4 regions of the Peribacillus sp. V2I11 genome follow, and region 3 is predicted to be linked to each of the others. Evidence: riboswitches for the same ligand, from Rfam matches in the RefSeq annotation. Region 3 holds a riboswitch; each other region holds the start of a gene.
The links. A riboswitch is a leader RNA that binds a small molecule or an ion and turns the genes downstream of it on or off. The one in region 3 is predicted to bind S-adenosylmethionine.
Positions count from the first base shown of each region.

Region 1: another riboswitch for S-adenosylmethionine. It lies ahead of QFZ73_RS15550 (ABC transporter permease); the one in region 3 lies ahead of QFZ73_RS24385 (YezD family protein).
Region 2: another riboswitch for S-adenosylmethionine. It lies ahead of QFZ73_RS22890 (bifunctional homocysteine S-methyltransferase/methylenetetrahydrofolate reductase); the one in region 3 lies ahead of QFZ73_RS24385 (YezD family protein).
Region 4: another riboswitch for S-adenosylmethionine. It lies ahead of mtnK (S-methyl-5-thioribose kinase); the one in region 3 lies ahead of QFZ73_RS24385 (YezD family protein).

Region 1 covers NZ_JAUSYW010000001.1:3,193,212-3,201,264, reverse strand. The annotation lists partial or broken gene QFZ73_RS15575 (FMN-binding negative transcriptional regulator) at 1-341, opposite strand, end outside; gene paiA (spermidine/spermine N(1)-acetyltransferase) at 355-873, opposite strand; gene QFZ73_RS15565 (MarR family winged helix-turn-helix transcriptional regulator) at 895-1,347, opposite strand; gene QFZ73_RS15560 (YczE/YyaS/YitT family protein) at 1,463-2,107, shown strand; gene QFZ73_RS15555 (IS1182 family transposase) at 2,402-3,733, shown strand; SAM riboswitch class I at 5,087-5,197, shown strand; partial or broken gene QFZ73_RS15550 (ABC transporter permease) at 5,301-5,534, shown strand; gene QFZ73_RS15545 (MetQ/NlpA family ABC transporter substrate-binding protein) at 5,549-6,388, shown strand; gene QFZ73_RS15540 (serine hydrolase domain-containing protein) at 7,079-8,053, opposite strand, start outside.
Region 2 covers NZ_JAUSYW010000001.1:4,672,471-4,680,523, reverse strand. The annotation lists gene QFZ73_RS22905 (dioxygenase family protein) at 1-282, opposite strand, end outside; gene QFZ73_RS22900 (polysaccharide deacetylase family protein) at 358-1,125, opposite strand; gene metH (methionine synthase) at 1,230-4,679, opposite strand; gene QFZ73_RS22890 (bifunctional homocysteine S-methyltransferase/methylenetetrahydrofolate reductase) at 4,676-6,520, opposite strand; SAM riboswitch class I at 6,627-6,725, opposite strand; gene QFZ73_RS22885 (MOSC domain-containing protein) at 6,836-7,486, opposite strand; gene ku (non-homologous end joining protein Ku) at 8,004-8,053, opposite strand, start outside.
Region 3 covers NZ_JAUSYW010000001.1:4,985,958-4,994,010, forward strand. The annotation lists gene pdxT (pyridoxal 5'-phosphate synthase glutaminase subunit PdxT) at 1-283, shown strand, start outside; gene QFZ73_RS24370 (SDR family NAD(P)-dependent oxidoreductase) at 438-1,184, shown strand; gene QFZ73_RS24375 (TetR/AcrR family transcriptional regulator) at 1,357-1,944, shown strand; gene ssuE (NADPH-dependent FMN reductase) at 2,155-2,688, shown strand; SAM riboswitch class I at 2,969-3,077, shown strand; gene QFZ73_RS24385 (YezD family protein) at 3,249-3,392, shown strand; gene QFZ73_RS24390 (phosphoadenylyl-sulfate reductase) at 3,574-4,278, shown strand; gene sat (sulfate adenylyltransferase) at 4,308-5,456, shown strand; gene cysC (adenylyl-sulfate kinase) at 5,500-6,099, shown strand; gene QFZ73_RS24405 (nitrite/sulfite reductase) at 6,116-7,741, shown strand; gene QFZ73_RS24410 (DUF3906 family protein) at 7,762-7,977, shown strand; gene cobA (uroporphyrinogen-III C-methyltransferase) at 7,997-8,053, shown strand, end outside.
Region 4 covers NZ_JAUSYW010000001.1:4,633,698-4,641,750, reverse strand. The annotation lists gene QFZ73_RS22715 (pyridoxal phosphate-dependent aminotransferase) at 1-195, opposite strand, end outside; partial or broken gene QFZ73_RS22710 (carbon-nitrogen family hydrolase) at 295-1,076, shown strand; SAM riboswitch class I at 1,148-1,301, shown strand; gene mtnK (S-methyl-5-thioribose kinase) at 1,380-2,582, shown strand; gene mtnA (S-methyl-5-thioribose-1-phosphate isomerase) at 2,597-3,643, shown strand; gene QFZ73_RS22695 (LCP family protein) at 3,822-4,709, opposite strand; gene QFZ73_RS22690 (lmo1851 family serine protease) at 4,827-6,284, opposite strand; gene deoD (purine-nucleoside phosphorylase) at 6,576-7,280, opposite strand; gene QFZ73_RS22680 (YozD family protein) at 7,515-7,685, opposite strand; gene QFZ73_RS22675 (hypothetical protein) at 7,865-8,053, opposite strand, start outside.

The sequences.
Region 1 (8,053 bases), 1.8 Mb from region 3:
TTTTCCAGCATTATTGTTAATTCTTCTATTAATTCATCTTTCTTTAAAATGCTTGCGTTACCCTATACATGGACGGCTTGATAATTCCATGTTGGAACTTCTTCATGCCCATACCAAGAAGAAGAAATGTAAGCGTACGATCCCTGAAACAGATTTCAAATGTTCTCCACTGAGGATTTCCATAAGCCAAATGCCCAGTAATATAGTAATCATCACCTTTTTTATTTAACCCCAAAGGCAAATGAGTGGCAATTGGTTTTCCTTGTACTGTTGTGACAATCCTGCCAAAAGAGTTTTTTTGAACAAAATCCCAAATTCTTATAATATTTTGGAATATACACCTTTCAAAAAAAGTTATATGAGTGTTTTGGTCATTATAAGGTCCATTTGTTCTTCATCACCCATAAAAAAGGAGTGGGCTCCAGTTTGAACAAACCCCAGTTTCTTATAAAAGGCAATAGCATTTTCATTTTTTTCCCATACGCCTAGCCAGATTTTCTTTTTATTACTTTCCATCGCAATTTCCATAGCTTTATTTAGCAGATATTTACCAAGCCCATGTTTTTGAAATTTTTTCTTTATATAAATCCTCTCGATTTCAAGTGATTCAGCACCCATTTCTTCAGACTGAGCATCATTGGTATTGACCTTTAAATATCCAGTGACTTCATTATCAAAATAAACAAAAAAGAATTGCGAAGAAATATTGGATAATTCTATTTCTAATTGTTTTAAGTTAAATGCCCTTTCCAAATAGACATTCATATTTTCGGGTGAATTCTGATGCTTAAATGTCTCATTAAATGTTTCATAACTAATTTCTTGAAGTTTGCATGAATCTTCAAGGGTACACTTTTTTATATTTATAGTCATATATGTCGCTCCTTTATATAATCAATAATTTCTCTTGTTTCCCTTTTTTACAAATTCCCAGTCTTTTTCTATATTTTTTCTTACTCTTTTAAGAAGGTTGAAAATGGTTTCTACTTCTCTTTCGGAAAATCCCTCTAATGCAACGATATTGGAATAATCATTTTCTCTTTTTATAAAAGGATAAACATTTTTCCCTTTTTCTGTTGGAAAGAGTTTGTTAATTTTTTTGTTATGTTTATCTTCTTTCTTTTCAATAAAGCCATTAATTTCAAGTTTTTTTATAGCACGAGCCGCTGTTGTTCGATCTACTTTTATCATCTCAGCTAACTTTTCTTGAAAGATTCCTGGGTTTTCACATATTCGCACAAGGTACAAATACTGCCCTTTTGTAAGGTCATATTCTTTAAATTCTATATTACTTATAGAATCTAATGCCCTTGCAATCATTCCAATTTCACGAAGAATTTCATTCATAATTTACTCCTTAATACATATTTTTGTTGCAAATGCAATAAAAATGTCATATATTAAATTTAACCTAACTTTGTTGCATTTGCAATAAAAAATAATGATAAAGAGGTCGAGTAAAGTGAAATATGTTTTTTATGTATTAGGAATTTTAATATTAACCCTTGGTATTTCTTTCACTATACAATCAGACCTTGGAACTTCACCTTTTGATGCACTTTTGGTAGGACTGTCCATAAATGTGGGGCTTACTGTGGGAAGTTGGGAAATAATAATAGCTTTAATATTGATAGGTTGTAATTCATTATTAAAAAGGCAAAGACCAGAAGTTTTGGGGTTGTTAACAGCATTTATAACGGGTATTGGTATTGATATGTGGCTTTTTTTATTGCACAATTTGATAACACCTGAACTATGGTACAGCAAATTTGTTTGTTTTGGAATCGGCTTAGTTGTTATAGGATTAGGAACTGCAACATATTTACACACAAATTTTGCACCCATTCCAGTTGACCGATTAACATTAATCATACAAGAATTAACTAGAACAAATATATTATTTTCGAGAACATTCATTTACCTCGTATTCTTGATAATGGCCATGATTTTACATGGACCCATTGGCGTTGGAACTTTATTAACCGTTTGTTTAGGGGGGCTAATACTTAATTACTTTATGCCATTTACTGAAAAAGTGTTAGACCGCATATTAATACACTCTAGTACATCACCAAATTATGATAAAGATAAAAAGCATTCAATATAGAATGCTTTCAGACTGTAGACAAACTCGATGAAAATCGAGTTTGTCTATTTTTATGGCTTGTACAATTTGGACGTTGATTTCCACTCCAGGCACTCGCTTTCCGCGGGCGGTCGGGAAGCCTCCTCGGCTTTCGCCTGCGGGGTCTCCCCTAGACGCGCTTTTCCCGCAGGAGTCTCGTACCTTCCGTTCCAATCAACTTTGTCTTACCTTTTAGATAGAACACTTTTGCCTGGAGTCATTTTTGTTTTAAAATAGAAGTATTAAAACTTGAGGTGATGAGGATGCTTTCTAAACATGATTCTATTCAGCGAGATTACTTTAGATCAACTGGTGCCACCGAACCATTTGGTTCGTAAAATGGAGGCTGCCATTGACTTCACTTTCATTTATGACTTGGTGAAAGATATGTATTCAGAGGTAGGACGCCCAAGTATTGATCCAGTTATTTTAGTTAAACTGACTTTCATTCAATATACCTTCGGTATTCGTTCCATGCGTAAAACGATTGAAGTAGTTGAAACCAATATGGCTTACCGTTGGTTCTTAGGCTATGGTTTCCATGATAAAGTACCTCATTTCTCTACGTTCGGGAAAAATTATGAGCGACGCTTTAAAGATACAGACCTATTTGAACAGATTTTCTATCGCATTTTAATGACAGCTGCTAATAAAAAGTTAATAAGTGCTGAACACGTTTTCGTGGATTCCACACATGTGAAAGCCAGTGCGAATAAACGGAAATTTGAAAAGAAAATCGTTCGTAAAGAAACACGAGCGTATCAAGGACGTCTTCAAGAAGAAATCAATCAAGATCGTGAAAACCATGGAAAAAAGCCTTTTCCACTAGATAAATTTGATAAAGAAGAGACCAAAGAGATTAAAGAAAGTACAACGGATTCTGAGAGTGGCTACTATGTGAAAGATGAACGAACAAAACAGTTTGCCTATTCATTCCACGCGGCCGCAGACCGCAACGGTTTTGTATTGGGAACGATTGTAACACCTGGAAATACACATGACGGTCAGATCTTAGAGCCACTAGTTGAACAAGTGATTGAGAAAGTTGGAAAACCGGAAGCCGTTGCCGCAGATGCAGCTTATAAAACACCAGCGATTACAAGCTACCTATTTAACAAAGAAATCATACCGGCTTTACCTTATACACGTCCTCGCACCAAAGAAGGATTTTTCCGCAAACAGGACTATGTATACGATGAACATTTTGATTGTTACCTTTGCCCTTCGGGCGAAACTTTAAAGTACTCAACAACAAATAAAGAGGGCTATCGCGAGTACAAATCGCCAAAACAAATTTGTACAACATGCTCATTTTTATCTCGGTGTACAGAAAGCAAAGACTGTCAAAAAGTGGTGACACGGCATATCTGGCAAACACATGTGGAAGAAGCAGATCATCTGCGTCATCATCAAGATGTAAAACCTATATATGCAAAACGTAAAGAAACGATTGAGCGTGTATTCGCAGATGCAAAAGAAAAGCATGGTATGCGTTGGACTACTTTAAGGGGACTTAAAAAATTGTCGATGCAGGCGATGCTTACTTTCGCTGCCATTAATTTAAAGAAGACGGCCAATTGGACATGGCGAGGTCCAAAAATGGCCTAACATAGTGGGCTCGTAGAGCCCCAATCTCTTAACTTTAGGCGAAAATTCAAAGGGAATTTCAAAAGGGGTTCAGAATTTTTTAATTTCGAACCCCTTTTGTCTACAAACTGAAAGCATTCAATATAGAATGCTTTTTAATTTTCTTGTTCAACTATCCTCCCCCTCTATAAAAATAAGCTGCCTTAAAGACAGCTCTGATCTTCAGCTGACGCCCCCGTTAACTTAAGACCATTCCTTCACAAACTCTTTTTCAACTTAGTAACGATTTACGAAACATTCATTAGAAATATACTTATTAATAAGATTGCCTAATAGGACGGATACGATAAAGGCAGGGAATTTAGTAAATTTGTACAAGCATGTTTTTCTTTTTCTCATATATATAGTAGAAAAAGGAGTGATAAATATGAAATTTTGTCAAAATATATTATGCCGTCATAATCCATTCTGCGGTCATAATCCATTCAGTTGCCATAAGTCATCCAGCTGCGATAAGTCATTCTGCTGCGATAAAGGAAAGGACAAGGGGCATAAACGAAAAACATTATCGTCAATCGGACAAGCATGTCAGACTCGAGGAGAAATAAGTGAGTTTTTAAGAACTTCTATCCTAGGTTCACTCATTAGATTTACTACAACCGCTGAACCATTTACACCTATATTTGCAGAGTTACGAAGTTTTGATGCTGTTACCGGACAAGTGATAGTTAATGACAGGGTAATGGGTAATCTTACTATTAACATCTCATCTATTTGTTCCGTTACAACTGTTTGTTCCGCTACACCGCAACGGATATTTAATGCTTAATAAGACTTTATAGTGGATTGAGAAAAAAATAAAAAACTTCCTAAATGGAGATGGGGGTCAGGAAGTTTTAAATTTCTACAAATCCTGGAATCCTTTCATATTCTTCTCCATTCCAAGTAGGATAAAAAAGACAATTAATTTAATTAATTGTCTTTTTGCTCTGTTGTTACTGTCATAAATGCACGGCCCCTTATATTTCGCGTGGGATCTCTACTGATAAATGGGAACAGTTAATGCTTTATTTTATTTAAAATATTTACTGAAACTAATTCACCTTTCTTAGAAAAACCATCTACTATAGTTCCATAAAACAAAAGATCTTATACGCTTGTCCGTTAGAATCAAGCATGTCGATGATTTAATTGAGGACCTGGAACAAGCAATCGCAAAGGCTACAGGAATAAAACATTTAATGAAATCATCCGTCAATTCACATTAATTGAACAATTTTGTGATTGACACTTCCATTTGGTCATGATAAGATCACTCTCGTACTATATTCACTCTGAATTTAAATTATTTCGTTTAATTGAATATAATGTTTACTCTTATCAAGAGAGGTGGAGGGACTGTGCCCTGTGAAGCCCGGCAACCGTCAGTTAATTAACTGAAATGGTGCCAATTCCTGCAAAGCAATGTGCTTTGGAAGATGAGAGAAAGGATTGTTTAACCAACCTTTCTACTCATGTGTAGAAAGGTTTTTTTGAGGAGAAAAAACTTTCCTTTCCCCTGTATACTTCGGACAAACTAACCTACTAAGAGCTGCGCCCAGCATTAATTTCAGGTCTTACAGTTACAACAATCGCTCTAGTTGGTTATACAGCTATTTCTGGGGTAATTGGTGCAGATGGTTTAGGTAATTTGTTATATCTTGAAGGGTTTCAGCGCAATAATAACGATATAACATTGGTAGCAACTGTATTAATTTTAGTCATTGCTTTTTTCATCCAATTTATAGGTGATATATTTACAACAAAAATAGATAAACGATAAGGGAGAAATGAATTATGAAAAAGTGGATATCAACTTTAGCAGTTTCCTCAGCATTAGTATTAGGTTTAGCAGCTTGCGGTACGTCTAACGGCGGATCAGATTCTTCAGACAAAGAAAAGAAAATCCTTGTGGGTGCATCAAACATTCCGCATGCTGAAATTTTAGAAGAGGCAAAGCCATTATTAAAGGAAAAGGGAATTGATTTAGAAATTAAAACATTCCAAGATTATATTATACCGAACACAGCGTTAGCTGATGAAGAGATTGATGCAAATTATTTCCAACACGTTCCATATCTTAAATCAGTGTTAAAAGAGAATCCAGACTATGACTTTGTAAATGCGGGTGCTATTCATATTGAGCCAATCGGTATTTACTCAAAAAAGTATGATAGCTTAAAAGATCTTCCAAAAAACGGTACAGTTATTATGCGTAATGCTGTAGCTGAACAAGGACGTATTCTATCTATTTTTGAAAAAGAAGGCGTTATTAAGCTAAAAGAAGGCCTCAATAAAACAGAAGCTACTATTAATGATATTGTAGATAATCCTAAAAACTTAACTTTTAATGCAGATATAGAAGGTGGCCTATTACCTCAAATTTATAATAACAACGAAGGTGATGCGGTTGTTATTAATGCTAACTATGCGTTAGATGCAGGGTTAGATCCGCTTAAAGATCCAATCGCTCTTGAATCGGGTGAAGATAATCCATATGGAAACATTATCACTGTACGTAAGGGTGATGAAAATAAAGAGACAGTAAAAGCGTTAGTAGAAGTACTTCACTCTAAAGAAATACAAGACTTCATTACTGAAAAATATAAAGGTGCAGTCATACCTGTATCTAAATAAAAAAACCACCCTTTCATGAACTATATCCCGAATAATGGACATTTCGAAAAAGGTCCCTTATTCGGGGTTTTTCTATGTCTATACACTAGAAAAGCAAAAAATTGGTTTACATAAAAGCAGCTTATTGGAAGCTACCAAAAAACTTAACGCGTAAATACTTAACTAAACTCAAAGCATAGAACCCATCTTTGAAGATGGGCTCTATGCTTTGTAAAAATGTCCTTTTACGAACGGTAGCAGCTATACCGCCCATTTCGGAAATTTTATACACTAAGAGAATTCCAACCTAAAAAGTCGATTTCCTTTACGTTAAGGAATCGACTTTTTTTACTTTTTCTAAACAACTAACGCACCCGTTAGTTTAAGTACAATCTTTCACAAATTGATATCTATCCTTGGAATTTAATACAACAAAAAGGTTCTAGAACCAAAGCCTTTTTTGTTTAATTTACCTTTTAAATCCACCTTCTGAATGAATAATCTAACCTGTAATCCAATCTACTTCATCGCTCATTAGAAATTTAATAGTTTTTGCAACATTTTAATGCATTAACCGTTATTTAAGAAGGAGTTAACTTTTTCTTGCTTAATAGCTAACTGTTTTTAAAAGTAAATTGGGGCTTTTGAACCAGAAAGATATATTTTTAACTATAAAAACTATGACAAAATTTTTCCGTTTTTCCTTTTTGCCTACTTGCTAAATTCAGCAAGTAAAATATTTTTAAAAGGATTAGGACTGTTATCTCTACCCAAACTGTTCAAACTGACGACCAACGTATGCTTGCCTCCAAGTGTACCTCCAGCAATAGTAGAAAACCCTAGAATGCCACCTGTGTGTCCCCATATCGAGACACCATTTGGAAGCTTAGTTTCAAAGATTCCAAGACCATATCCATCAATTCCTGCTCTTCCTGTAGGAACTGTAGTAAGCATTTGTTTTAGTTGCTGTTCCTTCAGTAATTTGCCACGGAGCAAGGAAGAGAAGAATTTATTTAAGTCGTCAGCAGTAGAAATCATATCTCCAGCCGAGCTACCTGCACTTGGGTTATAATAAGTAACGTCTTTTATCTCACTTGCTTCGTCTGGTTGGGAATATCCCCGAGCATGCTTGGTGCCTGGAATAACGCTTGAATTGCCAGGTAGGAATGTATCCGACAATTCTAGCGGTTCAATAATCCGATTTTCAATCTCTTCCGCGTAGCTGTTTCCGGTTACTTTTTCAATAAGAATACCCAGTAATACGTATCCTGTGTTTGAATAAGACCAGCCCTTTCCTGGGACAAAGTCTGGGGGCAGAGAAATCCCCATCTTCACTAGTTCTTCAGCCGTATACGATTTTTTTGTATCCATAAAATCAGCGTCTTTTGACCTTGAGTATTCAGCGATACCACTTGTATGGTTCAATATCTGCCGGATGGTAATCTGTTTACCATTATATCCGTTTCCTTGAATGACACCAGGCAACCATTTTTCGATGGAGTCGTCTAGATTCAAGCGGTTCTCTCCAGCTAATTGAAGTACAACCGTTGCGGTGAACGTCTTCGTCACGCTGCCAATGCGAAAGCGAAAATCTGTTTTCATTGGTTTCTTGGTGCTCAGATTCGCTACCCCAGCGGCATAACCCCACGTTTTTCCATCCTCGGAAGTTTTAGCAAGTATCCCCGG
Region 2 (8,053 bases), 310 kb from region 3:
CTTGGACAATAAGGTTAAAATTCGATCGGACATCTCAAGGCATCCCGCAGCAGGATAAGTTATTTGAAATATTTCTTCAGGATACCCTGCAAAATCATAGATGACTTCATGCTTCTTTACTGCAGAAATCATTTGGTCTTCACTTTCCCAATGTGCTGACAATATAACGATCGCAGCAGGTTTCTTCATAGTTTGCATATAATCCTTCAAAAAAGAAGTGTAGCTATTCTTTTCCAAAGCTAATAGCGGTGTTCCATGTGATAAAAACAATGATGGCATCATAGAAACGATAAATCCTTTCGCATTGTAATCTCTTATCCCTATACCTTAATTTACTATAGATAAACAATGTGTTCATCAATTAAATTGCATTTTTGGAGTTGTCTCATCAATAGTATCAAAGGTATAGCCTTCTTTCTTAAGAAATTCAATTATATCAGGCAATGCTTTCACAGTATGTTTCATACTATTGATATCATGCAATAAGATATTAACATGCTTTTGATTTTTCGTCCCTTTTTGTACAGCAGTAATGATTTGTTGTTCACTTATTGACGGACTGAAGCCATCTGTCGAGTCAATGGACCAATCAATGTAAATATACCCTTTTTCCTTTAGTTGTTGAAGGATACCATTGATGATGGGTTTCGTTGCAGCCTGATGCCGCAGACGATTATTCGAGCCGCCAGGAAGGCGCACAATACGGCTTTTTATCCCATACTCCTTTTGCAGCATGGTTTCAAGCCTATTCAAATCTTGAAAGAAACTCTCAGTCGATCGATAAACGATGGAATAATCATGTGTATAAGAATGAAGGGCAACCGCATGACCGCGCGAAATCATTTCCTGATAACATTCCTTTGCGTATGGTTCTTCGTTACCTTTTACGAAAAATGTGGCCTTAACATGATAGCGTTCCAAAATATCCAATATCTCCATGGTATTCAAAGATGGTCCGTCATCGAAAGTCAAATAAGCGATTTTCTGATTTTCCCTACTTTTTAGGAGCGGTGTCATCTCTTCAGGAACCATTGCATCTACTTGAATGTTCTGCACATCCACACCAAACAAAATAATAATGAAAGAACCGGCCACGGAAAGAAATAATTTCAGCATATTCTTCATAGGTGTTGCATCCCCTTCCTTTTTGTCCATTAAGATGTACCAATTAAGGGGTTTCATGCGCAATAAGGCAGCGGTAAAAAATACCGCTGCCTTTATTAAATGAGTTATCGATCGACATTAAAGTAACGAGCTTCAGGATGTGCAAATACAATGGCTGAAACGGAAGCCTCTGGTTCCATCATGAATCCTTCAGTCAATTCCACGCCAATATCTTGAGGTTGTAACAGGCGGAATAGCTTCTCCTGGTCTTCCAGATTAGGACAAGCAGGATAACCAAATGAAAACCTTTGCCCGGTGTATTTAGCGGCAAATCGCTCTTTCATGGACATTTCAATCGGATCGCTTATACCTAAATCATCCCTCATTAATTGATGAATTCTTTCCGCGAACCCTTCAGCTGTTTCGAGAGCAAGTGATTGAAGGGCGTGATTTTTCAAGAAATCACCTTCAAGCTTTAATTTTTCTGCCCATTTTCTGATCCCTTTTCCGGCAGTGACCAGGAAGAAACCAACATAATCCATTTGCCCGGAGGAGATCGGTTTCGCGAAGTCCGCTAAACAAAGATGCGGATTCGTGTCTTGCCGGGGAAAGTCGAAAGTTTCCAAAACCTCATGATGATTGTCCGGGTTGTATACCAATAGCTTATCCCCTTCGCTTTGGGCAGGGAAAAATTGATAAACGGCATTCAAGCCATAATCCGGTTCCGTCTTTAGGAACTCAATCAATTCATCAACGAGATCATTGAGCTGCACTGCTTTTTCATTCCCTTGCTTAAGCAATTCGGTAACTTTACCTTTTAACCCCAAATGATGACCAATCAGCATTTGCCTATTTATATAGGGCTGGATGACATCCATTGGATAGTTTTTCAGGACGTGACGCTTGATGTCACGCGGTTTTTGAACAGGAACATCACTTATAGGGGCAGCTGTGGACTGCTTACGAACAGGTTTTTCCATCTTGGCAGCAATGGCGGCATTCGCTTTCGATCTTTCTCGTTTCTCGACTAACTCTTCCAAGTACACCACTTTTTTGTCAGAATCATGTAAAATATTCGTTACAGCCAAACCATCCATCGCATCTTTGGAATATAAAACCGGTCCTCCATATTCAGGTGATATTTTAAAATCGGTAAATTTACGTGATAATGCTGCCCCTCCCACTAAAATTGGGGTATCTATTCCCGCTTGCCTTAAATCCTGTGCAGTTAAAACCATTTGCTGTGCAGATTTGACAAGTAACCCAGATAGACCAATGATGGTAGGCTCATGTTTTCGAACCTCTTCAATGATTTGTTGCGGTGCGACCTTTATTCCCAAATCAATGACTTCATAGCCATTATTCGATAGGATGATATCCACTAGGTTTTTCCCGATATCATGCACATCTCCCTTGACAGTCGCCAACAGGATTTTTCCTTTCTTAGCGCTATCTTCAGAGTTTTCCATTAGTGGTTCAAGGTGAGATACAGCCGCCTTCATCGCTTCAGCACTCTGAAGCACCTCTGCGACAATAAGTTGGTTGTCATTAAATAACCGACCCACCTCACTCATGCCATCCATCAATGGTCCATTGATGATTTCCAAAGGGCTATCACCGCGCTCAATTGCTTTATTTAAATCATCAATCAATCCTTCTTTCGTTCCTTCGATAATATAGTTGCCTAAACGTTCGTCCAATGGCAGGATCACACCATTATCCTTCTTCTCCGCTTTTTTTCCACGATAAAATTCAGTAAAGATCGCTAAAGTTTCTGTAGATGTCTCAAACAGGAGTGCCTCAGCCAATTTCACTTCCTCTTCAGGTATCAGAGCGAAACGTTCAAGTTTTTCTGTATTCACGATAGCATAATCGAGACCCGCTTTTGTACAATGGTAAAGGAAAACTGCATTTAATATTTCCCTTCCCCTCGCTGGCAGACCGAAAGAAACGTTCGAAATGCCAAGTATCGTTAGGCATTCCGGAAACTTTTCTTTAATCGCCTTTATTCCATTCACCGTTTCCAATGCAGATCCAATATATTGTTCATCCCCTGTGCCTACAGGGAAAACCAGCGGATCAAAAATGATGTCATTTTTGTTTAGACCGTACTTATTAACGAGCAAATCCACAGACCTTGTAGCCACTTCCAATTTCCGTTCAGCATCGACGGCCATCCCAATTTCATCAATGGTTCCTACGACAACGGCAGCACCATATTGATGGACGAAGGGTACTATTTTTTCAAATCGCTCCTCACCATCTTCAAGGTTTATGGAATTAATGATCGATTTTCCTTGTGAATGTTTTAATGCTTGTTCAAGTACGGCTTCATCCGTAGTGTCGATGACCAATGGGACTTTCACTTTTTTGACGACCTCTTCTACGAATTCCTTCATATCGCCAAGCTCATCCCCATCAGGATCAGCAAGACAGATATCAATGACATGGGCGCCTTTTTTTACCTGGGAACGTGCAATTTCGGCAGCTGGCTCGTAATGCTTTCCACGAATCAGCTCCTTGAATTTTCGGGAACCGATAACATTCGTTCTTTCACCTACGAATAAAGGACGCATTGAATCATCATAAATGAGCGGCTCTATGCCTGATACGGCATGACCATGGGCTGTTTCCGTAATTGCACGGGGCTTCATGCCTTCGAGGACCCTGGAAAGTTCTTTAATATGCTCTGGTGTCGTACCACAACATCCGCCAATGATATTGACCCATCCCTTTTCGGCAAATTGCTTCATTTTCTCTGCCAGGGAAGTAGGTGACTCATGATAGTGGCCTTCTTCATCAGGGAGCCCGGCATTTGGATAACAACTGATGGCGCTATTTGATATATCTGCAAGTGTCCTGATATGGTCTATCATGAATTCCGGCCCTGTTGCACAATTAAGGCCGACAGCAACGGGCTTCATATGTTCAACCGATAAATAAAAAGCTTCTATGGACTGGCCAGCAAGTGTCGTGCCCATCGGTTCGATTGTTCCTGATATGATGACTGGCACATCTTTTCCTATTTTAGCGAATGCTGCTTTGATTCCGGAAAAGGCAGCCTTGACATTAAGCATATCCTGACAGGTTTCCACCAATAGCAAGTCCACCCCGCCATCCAAGAGACCCCGTGCCTGTTCTTCGTAAGAATCGGTTAAAATATCAAAAGTCGTTCCCCCTGTTACGGAAAGCGTTTTTGTAGTGGGACCCATCGAGCCAGCTACATACCTTGGCCATTCATCATTGGAATACTTTTCACATGCTTTAACGGCAAGCTCAGCTGAAATTTTATTAAGCTTGTAGGCGATCGTGCTTATTTGGTATTCCTCAAGAACGATGCTCGTCGCTCCGAAGGTATTTGTTTCAATGATATCTGCACCCGCCGCTAAATATTTTTCATGGATGGATTGGATGATTTCCGGTTGCGTCAGTGATAAATATTCATTGCAGCCCTCGAATTGTTCCCCGCCAAAATCCTCTGCCGTCAAATTCTCCGCTTGAAGCATGGTTCCCATCGCCCCATCAAGAAGGAGAATCTTAGAATTTAACTGATCTTGAATCGCTTTTTTATTCATGTACTTTCCACCTCTGATGTCTGTTTACTATCGACTTTTCTAATATATTTCGTAAGTTCAGCCGTCATTTCATAGCGAAGGAACGGAGTGATTAAATATATGCCCTTGAATTTTTCCCTTGCCGCGTCCACTAGCTCTCGCGCGATATTGACCCCTTCAATCCTTGACTTTACAGGGTCATCCCCCGCTAAAGCCATGGCCCTTCTAACATTATCAGGCAATTTGATGCCTGGGATCTCATTATGGATGAATTCGGCGTTCCGTGTGCTTGTCAAGGGCATGATACCGATGAAAATCGGGGTATCTAAATGTTTTGTAGCCTCATATACTTCCTCGATCTGCTCCACCGAATAAATTGGCTGTGTCAAAAAGGATTGAGCACCGCAGGCAATCTTCTTTTCCATCCTCAGTACGGCTTTATCCAGATATTTCACATTGGGATTAAAAGCTGCCGCAATTTTAAAATTTGCCCGTTGACCCAAACTTTGACCGGAATAGGAAAGACCTTCATTAAATTGTTTGACCATACTTATTAGATCAAACGAAGATAAATCATAAACAGAAGTGGCACCCGGGAAATCCCCTATTTTTGAAGGATCTCCAGTGATGATCAATAATTCGTTCAGCCCCACTGTCTGCAGACCCATTAAATGTGACTGCAGGCCAATCAAATTTCGATCACGGCATGTTATATGCACCATCGGCTTTATATTCAATTGGTTCTTCAGTAAATTAGCCAGTGCATCATTCGATATCCTTGGTGAGGCAAGTGAATTATCCGCTAATGTAATGGAATCGACCCCTGCTTTTTTCAAAACCTCAGCACCAATCATAAAGCTCTCTATTCCCAACTTTTTCGGTGGATCAAGTTCAACAAGAATCGTCCTTTCTGTTTTGGCCTTTTCGTACAGGGGAAGTTCCAATTCTCTATCGCTCACTTCAATTTTTTCTATTTCGCGGAATTTCGTAACTTTATCTTTCACGGGAGCCAAACTTCTAATCGCATTCTTTACAGCTTGAATATGCAGGGGAGTCGTTCCACAGCACCCTCCTATGATTGCAGCACCTTGCTCACGAAGTTCTAGGGCACTTGAACCGAAATATTCCGGTACAGCTTTATAGACGAGCCTTCCATCCACATAATCCGGGAGGCTGGCATTAGGGTATATGGCAATCGATGCTTGCTTTGGCAAACTCACTTCTTCCAAGGCCCGAATCATATGATGTGGACCGAGACGGCAATTCACACCGACAACATCGGCACCCAATTGCTCGAGTTTTTGAAAGGCTTCATTTAAATGGATTCCATTTTGAAGATTACCCAGTTCATGCATCGAAACATTTGCGATGATCGGCAGTCCAGTTTCATTTTTGACGATTTGCAGGACGGTTTCCAGTTCTTCCAAATCATAAAATGTTTCCAAGAGAATCCCATCAGGGTTTTCCATCAACAGACTGTATAGCTGTTCACGAAAACCCCGTTTTATCTCTTCCATGCTTAAATCCGATTTCCTGATACTCCGCTGTGACCCTATGGTACCAAAGACGTATGCCTTACCTTTTGCCGCTTTTTTAGCAAGAATGACTCCCTGGCGATTGATTTTGCTTACTTCATCCTCAAGTCCATACCGTTTCAATTTGTTGAAATTGGCACCGTATGTATTCGATTGAAGGATATCTGCACCAGCTTCCAAATAATCACGGTGGATGGACTCTATTTGATCTGGGTTCGTACAGTTTAATTCCTCATAACATTGATCGATGCCATTTGAGTACAATAAGGTCCCCATTGCCCCTTCCCCAACCAGCATTCTTTCTTTCACTTCTTTACGAAAATTCATCATTACACCCTCTCTCAAAAACAATCATGTTTTTGTCGTATTCTAAGAGTATGAGAGAAAAGGAAAAAAAAAACCTTCTCAAAGAAGAAGGTTTTTTGAAACATTCTCCTCATCTATCAAGCTCTGCTTGCTGGATTTAGCACCTTTGCCTAAGCTGGTTGCTGAGGTTTCTTCGGGCCAGTCCCTCCACCTCTCTCGATAAGATCATTTATATAATTTTCATAAGATTTCAAAATTTGATTATATTTAATTTACATTAATAATCTGTCAATTTCAATACCTGATCAACATTTTTTTCACTTTTGCAAAAATCATTCAATCTTTTACAGCTTGAACCCTCTTCAAGATCCTTTGTTTCCAGTCTTCCGCTAACGAGTCTAGTGTAAGTAAAGCGTTTGCGCCTTCAAGCCCATCTCGTTTATGAAGGATTACCTCTGCTGCATAATGAACTGAAATTTTTTCTTGCAAACGATCTATTAGCACGATCTCGTTTTGTTTATTTATCGTTCCTTCTTGAAGTACTCTTGCAAAATAACCAGTGAAACTCTTTTTCAGCACGAGTTCCAAAAACTTAGGTTCTTGATTGAAGTGGGAAATGGTCGAACAAGGAATCCTCCCCTGGTTAATTTGAACAATCACATCGCCTATTTGATAAATATCGCCGATATAAGTTGTTTCTTCCCTCATCCCCGCTATGGTTAAATTTTCACCGAATGCAGGGAGATCCAGCTTTTTAGAGAATTTTTCATTCCATAATGAATAATGCTCAAAGGGGTAAAAACACAAAGCCCGATCAGGACCTCCATGGAACTTTACATTACCTACCCCATCACCAATTATGCCTGATTTAGTCACTGTCACATTATCCTGTGCTTGTTTATCCATGGCTGAAAAGATATCGATATTCGAAAAAATTTCATGTTTCGGCTTCCCGGCATGAAGTGATTTGATTTTTCCATTTTCCATTTTGCATCTTCCATTCATATTTAATTTATATCAACTCATATTGTATAAATTATACTAAAAATCCATTTTATTCTGTAGTTTTTATAAGAATATAGCAAATCTGAATATGCAAAAGCCACATGCGCGGTTAAGTGGGCAAAATATCATTGATTTCCAGAAAAATTCATAGGTTAGTTTCAGTAATTTTGTTGCTATTTCAGAATTAAATATGGTAGAATATGAACACAATATATAGTCGAAAACTACAACCGTTCGCCTATATGTTGATTTTCACGATTGAATTCCTCATTGTCGCTCTTTAGGGAGCGAATTTTTTTGCCTTCATTTCAATCCATCATTTTCTTTTAATTCCATTCAGTCCCTTGCATCGTGATCCACCTACCTATTTGTACTTTTCCTTCCCTATGTAATTCTCTCCCTGTTAAGTCACTTTCATTACCTTATCAGAAGGCAAAACCCCTTGCTAAAACAAGCAGAAAGCCGAGCGACATCATGCGTCTTCCGCTCAGCTTCCTGTTTAAGCTTGTTTCTTTTTTTTCGGTGCCGCTTTCTTTCGGGTCGTCTTTT
Region 3 (8,053 bases):
GAACGGATTTGGTCGTCAAAAGGATAGTTTCGAGGCTGAACTATCAATCAAAGGACTTGATGACCCTTATAAGGCAGTTTTCATCCGCGCGCCATTTGCTGATGGAATTGGAGAAGGTGTTGAAGTATTGGCTGTTTATGAAGAGAATGTAGTGGCTGCGAGACAAGATCATGTCCTCGTCAGTGCGTTTCATCCAGAATTAACGGGTGATGATCGTTTTCTGCAACTTTTCATTGATATGGTGAAGACATCCATAAGTAAGGCCGAATTGAAAACCTGCTAAACAAATGAAGCTGTCCTATTAATAGGACAGCTTTACTTTTGAATGCTCCTAACTCTATAAAAATGCATATTGCTTGAATTAAAAATTCTTTACTTTTATAATAAAAAAATAAGTGAACACTTACTAATTTTTTAGCGTTAAAAGGGGAATGTATATGACAGCAAGAGTTGCAGTTATTACAGGAGGAGCAAGCGGAATTGGCCGAGCAACATGCTTGAAATTCGCAGCAAAAGGGGACAAGGTCGTTGTTGCCGATTTTAATGAAGAAATGGGGCAGGAAACCGTTGAACTGATATCAGCGGATGGTGGAGAGGCCATTTTTGTTAAAACGGATGTTTCTAAGCAAGAAGATGTTGAATCGTTAATCAATGAAGCAGTGGAAACATACGGAAGGATCGACATCATGTTCAATAATGCCGGCATCGGTGCAGGCGGTATGATCCTCGATCAAGATATGGAGGGTTACTTCAAAACGATTGGAGTGAACCAGCATGGAGTTGCCTTCGGAATCATGGCAGCAGGACGGAAAATGAAGGAGCTAGGTAACAAGGGTGTCATTATAAATACCGCTTCTGTGTTTGGCTACTTAGCTTCCCATGGGACTTTTGCCTATCAGGCGACTAAAGGCGCTGTAAGAATGATGACACAGACAGCAGCTTTGGAATTGGGTGCTTATGGTATACGGGTAGTGGGCATTGCGCCAGGAGGGGTTGATACTCCTATCATTCAAGGCTATAAAGATATGGAAATCATCGATAAATTGAATGCAAGTCAAATGCGCGGTAAATTAATTAAGCCAGAAGCCATTGCAAATGCCGTCTATCTATTATCGTTAGAGGAAGCGGATGCGATCAATGGAAGTGTAGTCATGGTCGATGATGGCTATGCATCTTTTAAGTGATTTTCTTAAATAGAAAAACATCGTCCCAATCAGACGATGTTTTCTATTTATGATAAATGGGAATATTGAATTCTAATAGATCAAAGGTAATATTGACCGATTGAAACCATCGGGATATCATGGGAAATAGATTGGTCAAACGGTCTTATCTTTAAAAAAGAAGGTTGATATTTTGAAAAAAGGGCAGCAAACCAAAGAACGAATCATAAATGTAGCCCGGACTCTTTTTGCCACTAAAGGTTTTGACATGACAAGAACGAATGAAATTGCCTCAGCATGCAATGTTTCCGAAGCTACTATTTACAAATACTTTGACAGCAAAAAAGATTTGCTATTGGCTACGATTACCCCTAATGAAAAAGAGGAATATGAAGATGGGACAAGCCATCTCTCTACGGAAGATCTAGTGGAGAATCATGTTTGCACCATGATAAAAAAAATTCTTGAAAATAAAGAACAGTTTTCGATATTATTTAGGGAAACACAATTCGATCAAGATATTTCAAAGCAATATGTAGATCAGATTTTCAAGCCAAATGCCAAGCATATTGAAATACAGAAGAGAATAGATAGCGGAGAGATACAATATATCTCTGATATTGTCCTATTTAATGTAGGGATCATTTCTTTCACATTGGCATTATCTACACATTATGAGATCCATCAACAAAAAAAGGAACCATATTTTACTTCTGAACGAATTAAGAGCATTGCTCAACTTTTAGTATATGGTATTCATGGTAAACAAAATCATACATAATGAAACGGTCATATTGAAGGGCATGAGCATCAAGCCGCAAATATGACCGTTTTATTTTCATTCAGAGTCTATGAAGTCAACTGGTGAATTTATTAAACCCGAGTGTAAGATTTGACTTATATTTTTCAGACTATTACGATAAATGCATATTGCACGAAATGCTTTACGAAGATTTTATCTGGAAATCATGTAACATTGGAGGGGTATTAAATGAGCGATATCGTAATTTTATCAGGAAGTCCTGCTATTCCATCAAGAACGGACATTTCACTAAAACATATTCAATCATTAGTCGAAAACGAAGGATTTACCACAGCTTATTTCTCAATTACGGATTTCTCAGCAGATGATTTATTCCAAGGGAAATACAATAGCGAAGATATCTTAAAGCTTTCAGAGAGAATTAAAGCAGCTAGAGGAATCATTATTGGTTCACCGGTTTATAAGGCTTCTTATACAGGTGTATTGAAAGCCTTGATTGATTTGCTGCCAGAAGGTGCTTTTAAGGGTAAGCCAGTGCTGCCAATCATGATAGGTGGAAGTAACAGGCATCTATTGGCGATTGACTATGCGCTTAAACCATTAATTTCAATATTAAAAGGCGAGCCGATGCAGGGCATTTATTTTGTTGATAAGGAAATAGATAAACAGAATTCAGAAAACCCGATTAATGATTTGCATTTAATTGATCGCGTCCAGAGTCAAGTTCAAGAATTTGTAGAAGCGATACAGTTAAGAAATTAATGACTTCAAGTATTCCCTTCTACAAAAGGACTGGAATTCGAGAAATTATTTTTTCAAGTAATGACAGGCGTCAATAATAGGCTTATTTATGAAAATAGACTTAATTTTTTGGAGACCTTATCTTAAAAGAAGAGTCTATTTTCGTATTTATATGAACATAAAATCATAATTTGAATAGTGTGTATAAAAGTAACAGTTCATCCATAATATTAAACCAAGTTATTTTATAAGAAAACTCCATTGACAAGGATTAAATATATGTTAATATTTAAAATAATAAAACTTATCCAGAGCGACGGAGGGAATTGGCCCTTTGAAGTCCAGCAACCTGCATGATGGATGCAAGGTGCTACCTCCAACAAAATGTTGATCATTTTGGAAGATAAGGTAAAGATATTTACCTTGGGATCTTTCCATCATGGAAAGATTTTTGTTTTTTTGAAGAATTATAGGTAAACCATAACAATGTAAGGTTGTATGGAATTATATAAATCTAAGAAATTCATTTAATCAGCGTTGAAAATAAAATATTCGCGGATTTTCTTAAAGGAGGAACTGGTTTGGATAAAGAGAATCAGCTTGAAGAAATATTTGAACGACTTCAAGAAATGCTTAATTCAATGAAATATGGATCCATTACACTTATTGTCCAGGATGGTAAAATCATTCAAATGGAAAGAAATGAAAAATTAAGAATTAAATAAGGTATCTGCTGACTAGAAAAACTAGAGGCGGGTTTAACTGATATAAGGAGAGTATTGGTTAGATTCGTCTCTTTTTCCTAGAATCATAAAAACTGAGGAAGATTACAACGGGTATCGATCAACAGTTACTCTAACCTGATACAGCAAGTTTTTAGAGGGGGCTACAAAGTTGGCTGCATTAATAAACTATGACAATTTCAACACAGGGGATTTACCTGTATTTCCTGAAGACAGTGAGACAAAAGGTGCTTTGGAAGTTCTGCAATGGGCGAATGACCATTATGGAAACAAACTGATTTATGCTTGTAGTTTTGGTATTGAAGGCATCGTGCTTACGGATTTATTGGCGAAGGTCAATCCTTCGGCAAAAATAGTTTTCCTTGATACAGATGTTCATTTTGAGGAAACTTACCAATTGATCGAGCAAGTGAAAAAGCGATATCCAAAGCTTTCGATCGAAATGAAGAAACCTGCCTTGACGCTTGAGGAACAAGCAGCGGAGTATGGGGATGAATTATGGCTTAGTGATTCCAATAAGTGCTGTAACATCCGTAAAATCATTCCGCTTACCGATGTGCTTTCAACGGCAACAGCCTGGCTTTCGGGACTGCGGAGGGAGCAATCTGAAACAAGGGCTCTGACCGAGTATATCAATAAGGATAATAAGTTCAAGTCAGTTAAAATATGTCCACTTATACAATGGACGTGGAAAGATGTTTGGCGCTACGCCCACAAAAACGGACTTCCATATAATATCCTGCATGATAATGGATATCCGAGCATTGGATGTAAAACGTGTACGGCACCTGCCTTCAATGCAGATGATTTACGCTCAGGCCGTTGGCAAGGAGCTCAAAAAACGGAATGCGGATTGCATTTATCTTAAATAAATAGAAACCATAGGGGGAAATTAGCATGACAATCAGTTTACCGCACGGAGGAACATTAATCGATCTTTGGGAACCAAAATATGATTTTAGTAAAATAACAAAGTCCATCGAAATCGATGAAATTGCTTTAAGTGATCTTGAATTGATAGGCACTGGTGCCTACAGTCCGATTAAAGGATTCTTTACAAAAAGTGACTATGAGACAGTGGTCAAGGATATGAGGCTTAGCAGTGGGCATGTATGGAGCATCCCGATTACGCTGCCTTTGACCGAAGAAACGGCAGAAACCCTTACTATAGGTGAAGAAGTAACGTTGACTCATGAAGGTGAAACATACGGGGTTCTATCCGTTTCCGATATTTACACCCCAGATAAGCAATTGGAAGCGACATTAGTATATCAAACGGATGATGAGAAGCATCCTGGAGTGAAAAATTTATATAACCGCGGGGATGTATATGTCGGCGGGGAAATAAAGTTGATCAAGAGAATAGAGCGTCCGCTATTTCAAGCTCATTATTTGGACCCAGTCGAAACAAGGAAAGCTTTTGCTGAAAAAGGCTGGGAAACGGTTGTCGGTTTCCAAACGAGGAACCCAGTTCACCGTGCACATGAATACATTCAAAAAACAGCATTAGAGATTGTCGACGGCTTATTCTTAAATCCTCTAGTAGGTGCCACTAAATCCGATGACATTCCGGCAGATGTAAGAATGGAAAGCTATAAAGTGCTGCTTGAAAAATATTATCCCCAGGATCGCGTGTCCCTTGCAGTTTTCCCTGCAGCCATGCGTTATGCAGGACCTAGAGAAGCCATTTTCCATGCGATGGTCCGTAAAAATTATGGTTGCACCCATTTTATCGTCGGACGTGATCATGCTGGTGTGGGCGATTATTATGGCACATATGATGCTCAAAAAATCTTTGGGAATTTTAACGCAGATGAGTTAGGGATCACGCTATTATTCTTTGAACATAGTTTTTACTGTAAAGCATGTGGCAATATGGCTTCCGCTAAAACTTGCCCGCACGACAAGGAAGACCATGTCATCCTGTCAGGAACGAAGGTAAGGGAAATGTTGCGTAATGGAGAAATTCCTCCAGCTACCTTTAGCCGTAAAGAAGTCATCGAGGTGTTGATCAAAGGTCTAAAAAAGAATGAAGTTTATAACTGATTGGACATAAATTGAAGGATTACATGAAGAGGGGGATTATTATATGAGTAAAAGTACGAATGTCACTTGGCATGAAATGTCATTGACCAAGGAGCTCCGCCGGAAGCAGAACGGGCATGAAAGCACAGTTCTATGGTTTACAGGACTCTCGGGTTCTGGAAAATCAACGATTGCGAACGCGGTCGCTAAAGAGTTATATAATCGGAATATTCGAAGTTATGTTTTGGATGGTGATAATATCCGCCACGGTTTAAATAAAGATTTAGGTTTTTCTGAAGAGGATCGAACCGAGAATATTAGGCGAATCGGTGAGGTTTCCAAGTTATTCGTGGATAGTGGGCAGTTCGTATTGACCGCCTTCATATCACCTTTCAGGGCAGATCGGCAGATTGTACGAGATTTACTCGATGAAGGGGAGTTTATTGAAGTATACATAAAGTGTCCGATCGAAGAGTGCGAAGTGCGTGATCCAAAAGGTCTTTATGACAAGGCGCGTAAAGGAATCATTAAGGATTTTACCGGAATCGACTCTCCATACGAAGAACCAGAACAACCGGAAATCACTTTAGAATCCGACCAATACAGCATTGAAGAGTGCGTTGAACAGGTAATCGGCTATTTGACAGCAAAGAAAGCGATCTAATCAAGGAGGAAATGTAATGGTTTACGAGAAATTTTGGTCGGAAAATCCACTAATCGCTAAAAATAAAACGGAAATCTGGAAATTGGAAAAAGACGGATTGAAGATATTCGATGATATTCCACATTACGCTGCAAATGGTTTTGAATCCATCCCTAAAGAGAATTGGGATATGTTCAAGTGGGCAGGTCTATACCTGCAACGGCCAAAAGAAGCAGGTTACTGGATGATGCGTGTCGTTATTCCCGGAGGTATCCTGACTTATGATCAACAGATAACTCTAGCTAACATCGCTAAAGATTATGGGAGGGATGTATATGACATTACAACCCGTCAAGCCATTCAATTCCACTGGTTGACCATCGAACAAGTCCCGGATATCTTAAACCGTTTGGAAAAGGTTGGAATGACTACGGCCGGTGCATGTGGTGATATCACACGTAATATCATCGGGAATGCATTGGCAGGCATCGACCCTGACGAACTTTTTGATACACGCGAGGTACTTTATGATGTATTTGAGTATTTCCGCCTTAACGAAGACTATTCGAACCTTCCTAGGAAATACAAAATGTCGATAAGTGCTAATATCCATAATGCTTCAAATGCTGAAATCAACTGTGTTTCATTCAATCCAGCTACTAAAGTAATTGATGGTGTAACGGTAGTTGGTTTTCACGTAAAGGTAGGCGGTGGGCTATCCTCCGTTCCGATGCTGGCAGAAGAACTTGACTTATTCATTTTACCCGAAAAAACAGTCGAAGTAGCGGCCGCCATCACGACGATTTTCCGTGACTTTGGGTACCGTGAAAAACGTCATCGCTCGCGATTGAAATTCCTTGTCGCTGATTGGGGTCCTGAACAATTCAAGGAAAAATTGCTGGAGTACACCGGTCCGCTTCCTGAAAAGGGTGAAAGTGCGGTGAAGGGATGGAATGCAGGTTATTTCTACGGCATCCATAAACAAAAACAAGATGGTCTGAACTATGTTGGAGTCAATATACCAGTTGGTCGTCTAAATCCAGACGAGGTGATCGAGTTTGCCGAACTTGCGAAAAAGTATGGAAATGGTGAAATCCGCAACTGTAATTCTCAAAATCTTATCATTCCAAATGTGCCGGATGCAAAACTTGAGGAATTAAAGCAGGAATCCATCTTTGAAAAGTTTCCATATCAACCAAAAAAATTCATTGGTTATTCTGTTTCTTGTACAGGCATCGAGTATTGCAACCTGGCACTCGTTGAAACAAAAAACCGAATGAGGACCATTTCTGAATCATTGGACAAGGAAATAGATCTCGATGTACCTGTAAGGATGCATATGGTGGGTTGTCCGAATAATTGCGGTCAAAGAGCCATCGCCGAAATTGGGCTTCAAGGCATAAAAATGAAAAACCAGGATAAAAAGATGGTCGAGGCTTTTGAAATATACGTCGGAGGAACGCTGAATGAGGGCGGGAAGTTCAATGAAAAACTTAAAGGAAAAGTGGAAGCCGAACAGCTCTATCATGTTCTGAAAGAACTGATCCTATTTTTCAAAGAAACAAAACTTCTATCCGAAACCTTTCTTGATTTTGTGGAAAGGGTAGGGATATCCCAGTTACAAAGTAAGCTTGATGATATATTAACGGAAGTGGCCGTTTAATAGGGGAAGGTAAGAAATCCATGAATCTATACCGTTTCGAAGTCACTATCAAGGAAAAACCGATCCATGTCATCATTGTTGCCGATTCAGATGAAAAGGCTTTTGAACTTGTTGATATCGAGCTGGAAAAACATTTTTTGAAAATGCCTGAAGTGGATGACATCTCATTATACGAAAAAAGGAAAATTAAAAATGGAGCAGGTTTCGTTTTATCGGAATTCGAAACAATTCTCTAAGGGAAGGCAGGTTGCAAAAATGGGGAAAGTATATCTAGTAGGAGCCGGTCCCGGAGATCCAGATTTAATTACATTA
Region 4 (8,053 bases), 350 kb from region 3:
ATGATTAATCGTTTTTTCAGCGGCAGACTGCAAACTTTTCACGATATGTTCTGGCGTCGGCTGATCAGGGTTTCCCTGGCCTAAATTAATGACATCATGTCCTTGCGCCGTGATCGCATTGACTTTTGCGACTAGTGAAGCAAAAAACTGCTTGGGCAGGGCCTGAAGCTGTCTGGATTTTTCAAATTGCACCATTTATACACCTTCTCTGAAATTTCTTGAAATTCTAGTCACAAATGATATATGTTTATCATAGTCTTGTAAAGCATTTTTTACATGTGGGGGTTTTAAAAGATGAAGTGGAAAATAGCTTGTATTCAAATGGATATAGCCTTCGGGCAACCAGATATCAATTTTCAGGTTGCAGAACAATGGATGGAAAAAGCAGCACGGTCAGACCCGATATCGTCATTTTACCAGAGCTTTGGACGACCGGATACGACTTGACCAGGTTAAATGAGATTGCTGATCAAGAGGCAGAAAAAACGATTGAATTTTTTTAAACACAGGCAAAGAAACACCAGATTCACATAATAGGCGGTTCCATTGCGAAAAAGACAAGCAAAGGGATCTATAATACCATGATCATCATCGATAAACATGGAAATCTCATTAAAGAATATGATAAGCTTCACTTATTTCAGTTAATGGATGAACATCTTTTCCTGCAGCCAGGAGAAAAAGATGGTTTATTTACTCTTGATGAAAAAATATGTGCTGGATTCGTTTGTTATGACATCCGTTTCCCCGAATGGCAGCGAGCACATACCGTTCAAGGCGCGGAAGTTCTATTCGTTACGGCTGAATGGCCAAAGCCGAGACTGGATCACTGGAGGGCCTTATTGATTAGCCGTGCCATCGAGAACCAAGCCTATGTTGTAGCCGTTAATCGTTCAGGTTCGGATGTCAATAATATATTTGCGGGTCATTCCTTGATTATTGATCCATGGGGGAATATCATTAGTGAAGCCGGAGAAGGAAACGAACTCCTGACAGGCACTTTGGACTTCAATAAAGTTACGGAAGCCCGTAATAAAATACCTGTATTCGAAGATCGCCGCCCTGATTTTTATTAATTTACCCATTGACAAACTATTTAAAATGTTGATATTATTTTCCCGAAGATTAAAATTTCAGAAAACATTTACTCTTATCAAGAGCAGGCTGAGGGATAAAGGCCCTATGAAGCCCAGCAACCGACTGTAATACCATTGTGAAATGGGGCGGATTCACCGCCGGATTATAAAATCCACAGAGCACGGTGCTAATTCCACCAGAATTCATTTTCTGGAAGATAAGAGGTCCGAAGCCAAAACTTCTGCCTCTTTCTATATGAAAGAGGCTTTTTTATTCTTATTTTGAATCTGGAGGGGAAAAGAATGACTCAAAACCGTTCAAATTTTAAGAGATTGACAAACGAAACAGCTATAACCCTTGCAAAAAAACTTGGGTTGGTCAATGCGGATGCAAGTTTAACATGTAAAGAAATCGGCGATGGAAACTTAAATTATGTTTTTCATATTACAGACACAGTCACAAATAAAGGGATAATCATCAAACAAGCGGTCCCTTATGCCAAGGTACTTGGTGAAAGCTGGCCGCTGACATTGAAAAGGGCGGCCATTGAAGCGAATGCGCTGATTCATTTCAGAAGTTATTGCCCCGAATTCGTACCGCAAGTCTATTATTCGGATGAACAGCTTGCCATCACAGTCATGGAGGATTTATCTCACTTGAAAATCGTTAGAACAGGATTGATCGATGGCGATTCATATCCATTTCTTTCACAGCATATTGGTGAGTATGTTGCGAAGACGGCATTTTATACATCCGATTATCATTTAGAACCATCTGCGAAAAAGGAAGTGGCCCGACATTTCACGAATCCGGAACTCTGCAAAATCACTGAGGTCTTTATTTTCACGGATCCATTTTTTGAGGAACTCCCGGGAGATTTCGAGGTGGAATTGACCGATGCCGCCAAAAATATATGGAATGATCAAGAAGTGATACTTGAGGTCGCTAAGCTGAAACAAAGCTTTGAAACAGAGCAGGAAGCCTTGCTTCATGGAGATTTACATACTGGAAGTATATTTGCAAGTGAAACTGAAACAAAGGTTATTGATCCGGAATTCGCTTTTTATGGGCCAGTTGGTTTTGACCTTGGTCAATACACCGCCAACCTTCTCTTCCAGGCAATTATACGAAATGGCGCAGGAAAGGAAGAGATTTTCTCACACCTTCATGAATTTTGGAATGCCTTTGAAGAAACCTATACCGAATTATGGGAAGGCCAAAATAAAAGCCCATTCCGCCATGTTAAGGGTTATCTGCCTTATTTACTGACAAAATTCAAAAAAGATGCATTCGGTTTTGCCGGCTGTGAACTGATTCGGAGAACCATCGGCCTTTCCCATGTTGCCGATTTAAACATCATTGAAGATAAAGAAACAAGGATCGCTGCCAAAACGGAAACATTGGAAATTGGTGCATTTTTAATTAAAAAACGGGAAGAATTGGATGTTCCAGCTGTCATTGAAGCGTTGAAGCAACGTACACTGCCATCTTATTCAACCATTTAAAAGGAGACCTGCACATGACTACACTAGCACCCTTACCATATTCGGTACAATGGGATGATACCCATATTACATTATTAAATCAACAAGCCCTTCCTTCCCTAACTGAATTTATAGAACTTCATTCTGTTGATGATGTATATGACAGCATTTTGTCTTTAAAAGTTCGCGGTGCCCCAGCTATTGGACTGACGGCAGCATTTGGTGTTGCACTTGGTGCCAAACAGGAAACAACCGCTGAATTAGGGGAATTCAAGAAAAATGTAACGGGGCATATCGAAAAACTCGCCTCTTCTCGGCCAACTGCAGTCAACCTTTTTTGGGCTTTAAGGAGGATGGAGAACACCTTGCAAGCTGCGCAAAGCATTTCAACTGCCAAGGAAGCACTTGTATCGGAGGCTAAAGCAATCTTTGCTGAAGATGAAGAAATGTGCAGGAAAATAGGGGAACATGGTTTATCCTTATTCACTAGAGGAGATTCCATTCTAACGCATTGCAACGCTGGGGGAATTGCCACAGCTCGGTATGGCACAGCCTTGGCTCCCTTCCACCTGGCTAAGGAAAGGGACTTTCCGCTAAAAGTGTACGCCTGTGAAACCAGGCCTGTCCTGCAAGGGGCGCGTTTGACTGCTTGGGAATTGATGCAAGCCGGGGTTGATGTCACCTTAATTTCTGATAATATGGCTGCCCATACGATTCACCAGAAACGAATAAATGGAATTATCGTCGGGGCCGACAGGATTGCGGCTAATGGTGATACAGCCAATAAAATCGGGACATTGGGATTGGCCATATTAGCCAAGCACTTTGGTATCCCTTTTTATGTGGCCGCACCATCAAGCACATTCGACCTATCTATCGAATCCGGCACATCCATCCCGATCGAAGAACGGAATGAAGCGGAAATCACCTTCATTCAAGGTGTAAGGGTCGCTCCGGAAAACGTGAAGACTTTCAATCCAGCCTTTGACGTTACACCGAATCATCTAATTACAAGCATCATTACCGAAAATGGCATCATAACACCGGATTTCATCAAAAACATTCCGCATTTTGTTAATTGATCCAGGCTCCTTTATTGGAGATAAAAAACGAGAAGGATTTCGTATCCCTCTCGTTTTTTAAAAATGATCGATTATGATTATTCTTGCGAGGTATATACTACAATAATTTAAGTGAATTCGAACATATTCACTTAATATAAGGATGTTTTCGATAACAAATGAGAATTGGAAATTCTTATTATTTTGAAAAGAACTCCTGAAGTGCCTTCTTATTTTTAGTGTAGTCCATTTCCAAAACAGCTCCGGACTGGGGATATATTTCATCTTTAAAGCTTCCCCCCACTGGAACCCTTAAGGTTTCGACGGTGTCCGGTGTATGGAAGACTATTTTTGGACCCATTTCCATTATTGTTTTCAGTCCAATATCTGTATCCAAGTACGAGAGTCCTTGTTCGATGATACTAGGAAGGGCTGCCATCCCTTCGAAGGATGAGATTTGATTTATAAACGCTGTTTTTAATTGAACCATTACTTCTTGTTGACGCTCTACCCTTCCAAAATCACTTTCATCGTCATGTCTAAAACGGACATATTTCAATAGTTCCTCACCATGTAAAACATTTTTACCTACGCTTGCCTGAATGCTCATATCATCAATGATTTCCTGATCCACATTCAGCTCTACACCATCAGGTGCAAGTAAATCGACCATCTTCACAAAACCCTGGAAGTCAATTACCGCTACATGATCGACCTTGACATCGAAATTTTCCTGTATCGTTTTCTTGAGCAGTTCCCGTCCACCATAATAATAAGCTGCATTTATTTTGTTGTATACTGATTTATTCCCGGGGATTTTCACATAACTATCACGCATAATGGAAGCGAGCTTCAGTTTCTCCTGCTCAGGAAAGTATTTTGCAAGGATAATCGCATCTGATCGAGATTTTTGCTCTCCCCTTGTATCAACACCAATTAACAGAAATGTTTTTACGTTTTCCTGGTTCTCTTCTTTGGTTAGTTTTTTTTCCGTACCTGCATTTCCATTTTGTTTGGGTAAAGGGGCATAGGTGCAGCCTGCCAGAATCAAGATCAATAGATATATGAACAATACCTTTTCTTTCATTAGTTCACCTCATTGGAAAATTACCCCTATTCTCTGCCTAATATTGGAATACTATGCATTAAACGACAAAAAAGCCTGCAACGATAATCGTTGGGCAGGCTTTTCGACCAAAATCATTTATTTGATTTCTTTCTTTAATACTTCTACCGCTTTTTTCACTTGTGTGTCGTTCTTAAGGATTTTCTCACGGATGACCTGCATCAATTTCACGGTAGTATCACCTTTAATGGTGCCAGTTTCTTTAATTTTTTGTTCCCTTTGGAATGCTATGACCGCATTCGTGGTTGCTTGATCAAAGAATCCATCTATCTTACCTGGATCATGGCCTGCTTCCTTCAGCATCTCTTCAGCTGCTTTCACTTCACTCGAAGAATCGGATGCTTTCAATTCCTTATCAGGCGAAATGTACGGAAGGCTGGCATAATCAGGAAGCTTCACATTAATATCCGGCTTAATCCCTTTTTTATGAATCCAATTGCCTTCAGGAGTCAACCATTTAGCTGCCGTATATTTGAAGTTAGATCCATCTTCAAAGTCTTGGGCAGTCTGCACTGTCCCCTTCCCAAATGACTTGACACCAATCAATGGAATGTCCGCAGACTCACTGACAGCCGCTGCAACGATTTCAGAAGCACTGGCACTTCCATCATCAATCAACACGACTACCGGGATTTTCAGTTCTCCATCATTCTTCGATTTATAGACATCTTTTTTCCCGCTGCGCTCCTCAACTTGAAGGACCACTTTCCCATTAGGTACGAACAGGCTTGCCATTTCTATAGCTTGGTCAAGAAGTCCCCCTGGGTTTCCCCGCAAATCCAATACGAGACCCTTCATATCCTTCTTCGACATTTCTTCAAGCGCCGTTTTCAGCTCTTGGACTGTATGTTCGGAAAAACTGGTCACTTGAATTTTTGCAACTCCATCATCCAGCATTTCCGCATATACCGTTTCAATCGGAATTGTATCCCGTTTAATGGTGAGCTCAATCGGTTCCGACTCACCAGCTCTTGAGATGGATAAATCCACTTTCGTTCCCTTTTCGCCCCTGATCTTCAAGACAGCTTCAGAAGAGCTTAGTCCTTCAACGCTTTTACCGTCCACACTTAAAATGATATCATTCGGTTTTACCCCTGCTTTTTCTGCTGGGGACCCTTTTATCGGTGAGACGACCATGATTTGATCATCCTGCTCCTGAATCTCAGCACCGATTCCTTCAAAAGATGAAGAGATGCTCTCATGGAAACTCGATGCTTCCTTTTTATCCATATAAGCAGAGTAGGGATCATCCAATGATTTGATCATTCCATTAATTGCCCCGTCAACCAGCTTATCTTGATCAATCTCTTCATAATAGTTATCTTTTATCGTATCGTATGTAGAATACAGCTTTTCAAATTCCGAATGTTTATCCGGTGCTAATGACTCTACTTTTTTATCTCCAAAGGTCAAGGCTATTGTAGTAATCCCTGCAGTTAGAAATATGACTAAGAAAATCCCCATAATGAACGTAAACTTCTTTATTTTGATGAATTTCCCTGCCTCTTTTGGCTGTTTTTGATTTTCTTCTTCCACTGAAGCCTCACCACTTTCATTCTTCATGACGATAGATATAAACGATTTCTTTCTATTTTATCAGCTTTCATGCCAATCGAAAAATAATAGTTATCAAAAATAACAACTTATGTCCATATGTATTTTTTTTACCCCTCCGTAAACGTTAAATATAGAGAAAGCTCTAAGGGCAACAGGCATCTCCTGACATTACAAAAATACGGATACCAAGGAATAAATGAACCTGTATCCCGACTGTCATTATACAGCATCACTCTTCCTGGTCACCCGTCTGTCATTTACATCCAATTATCAGTCCTGGATAGCTGCTTCCAATGCCACTTCAACCATTTCGTTAAAAGTTGACTGGCGCTCATCCGACGTCGTTTCCTCACCGGTTAAAATGTGATCGGAAATGGTTAATACAGATAAAGCTTGGCGGCCAAATTTAGCAGCAAGCGTGTATAGGGCTGCTGATTCCATTTCTATCGCAAGTATTTGGTATTTTGCCCATTTTTCCAATTCACTATTATCGTTATAAAACTGATCGGCCGTAAATACATTACCGACCTTCAATTGCAAGCCTTTAGCCGTGCCGGCGTCATAAGCTTTTCTTAGTAATTCGAAATCTGCGGTTGGGGCAAAGTCCACCCCGCCGAAAGTCATGCGGTTCATTTGGGAATCGGTGGAAGCACTCATGGCAAGGATCACATCCCTGACTTTTACATCTTTTTGAATCGCTCCTGCAGTTCCCACACGAATCAGCTTCTGGACATTATAGCTATTCATCAATTCATTCACGTAAATCGAAATGGATGGGACACCCATGCCTGTACCTTGTACAGAAATTCGTTTCCCTTTATATGTCCCTGTATATCCAAACATGTTACGAACTTCATTATAAAGTTTAGCATCCTCTAAAAACGTTTCAGCAATATATTTTGCACGCAACGGGTCCCCAGGAAGTAAGACCGTTTCCGCAATTTCATTTTCTTTTGCACCAATATGTACGCTCATACGACTATGTCCTCCTTAACTTGTGGTTGAAATGATATTCAAAAACTACTATACCATATCAACCACAAGTTAGGAAAATTGAACCTTATCCTAGAACTTGAAAAACTGGAAATCACGAAAAGACTTTTGGCACCCTTCCTCTAAACCGCAAACAAAACGGCGGAGGTCCGCCGTCTTTTTTTTAATGGTTAATAAAATTAAGGGAAAGGAAGCTGATAACCGTCTTATGACAGGTTACTCATCGACTTCTTCATCAATTATGCATTTTTCAAGAAGATATTCGAATGTGATGTCAGCAAGATCTTCAACTTCAGCTTCTGTTGGAAGATAGCCCCGTCTTATCAATTCTTGAAAAAAGAATTCCGCTATCTCTTCTGTGTCAATAAAAACCTCAATTTCTCGCAAATCATCGCCCCCTTATTTAAAGGTCTATGAATGTGTAGAGACAAATATACCAGTAAGGCATCCCATAATGGAAAATCATATGAAGGGCCTATAAATATCATGGTCCATTCGTGTTCAATTTGAATGGAAGCTTTTATAGGAAATTTGGAAAATTCCCTTTAAAAAGTTTGGGATACCTTTCACTTCGTTTGTTTCTTTTTATGATCCGGATAAATTTCCTCTGCCGCTTTTTCAATTTTAGCAAGGGCAATCTTCATGATATGACGATATTCATCATCGCCAAAATGTTCGTAGAGCTTACAATAATCATTATATAAATCCAACAGTCCATCAATCATTTCCTTTTTTTCATTTTTTGTCATTGTCAT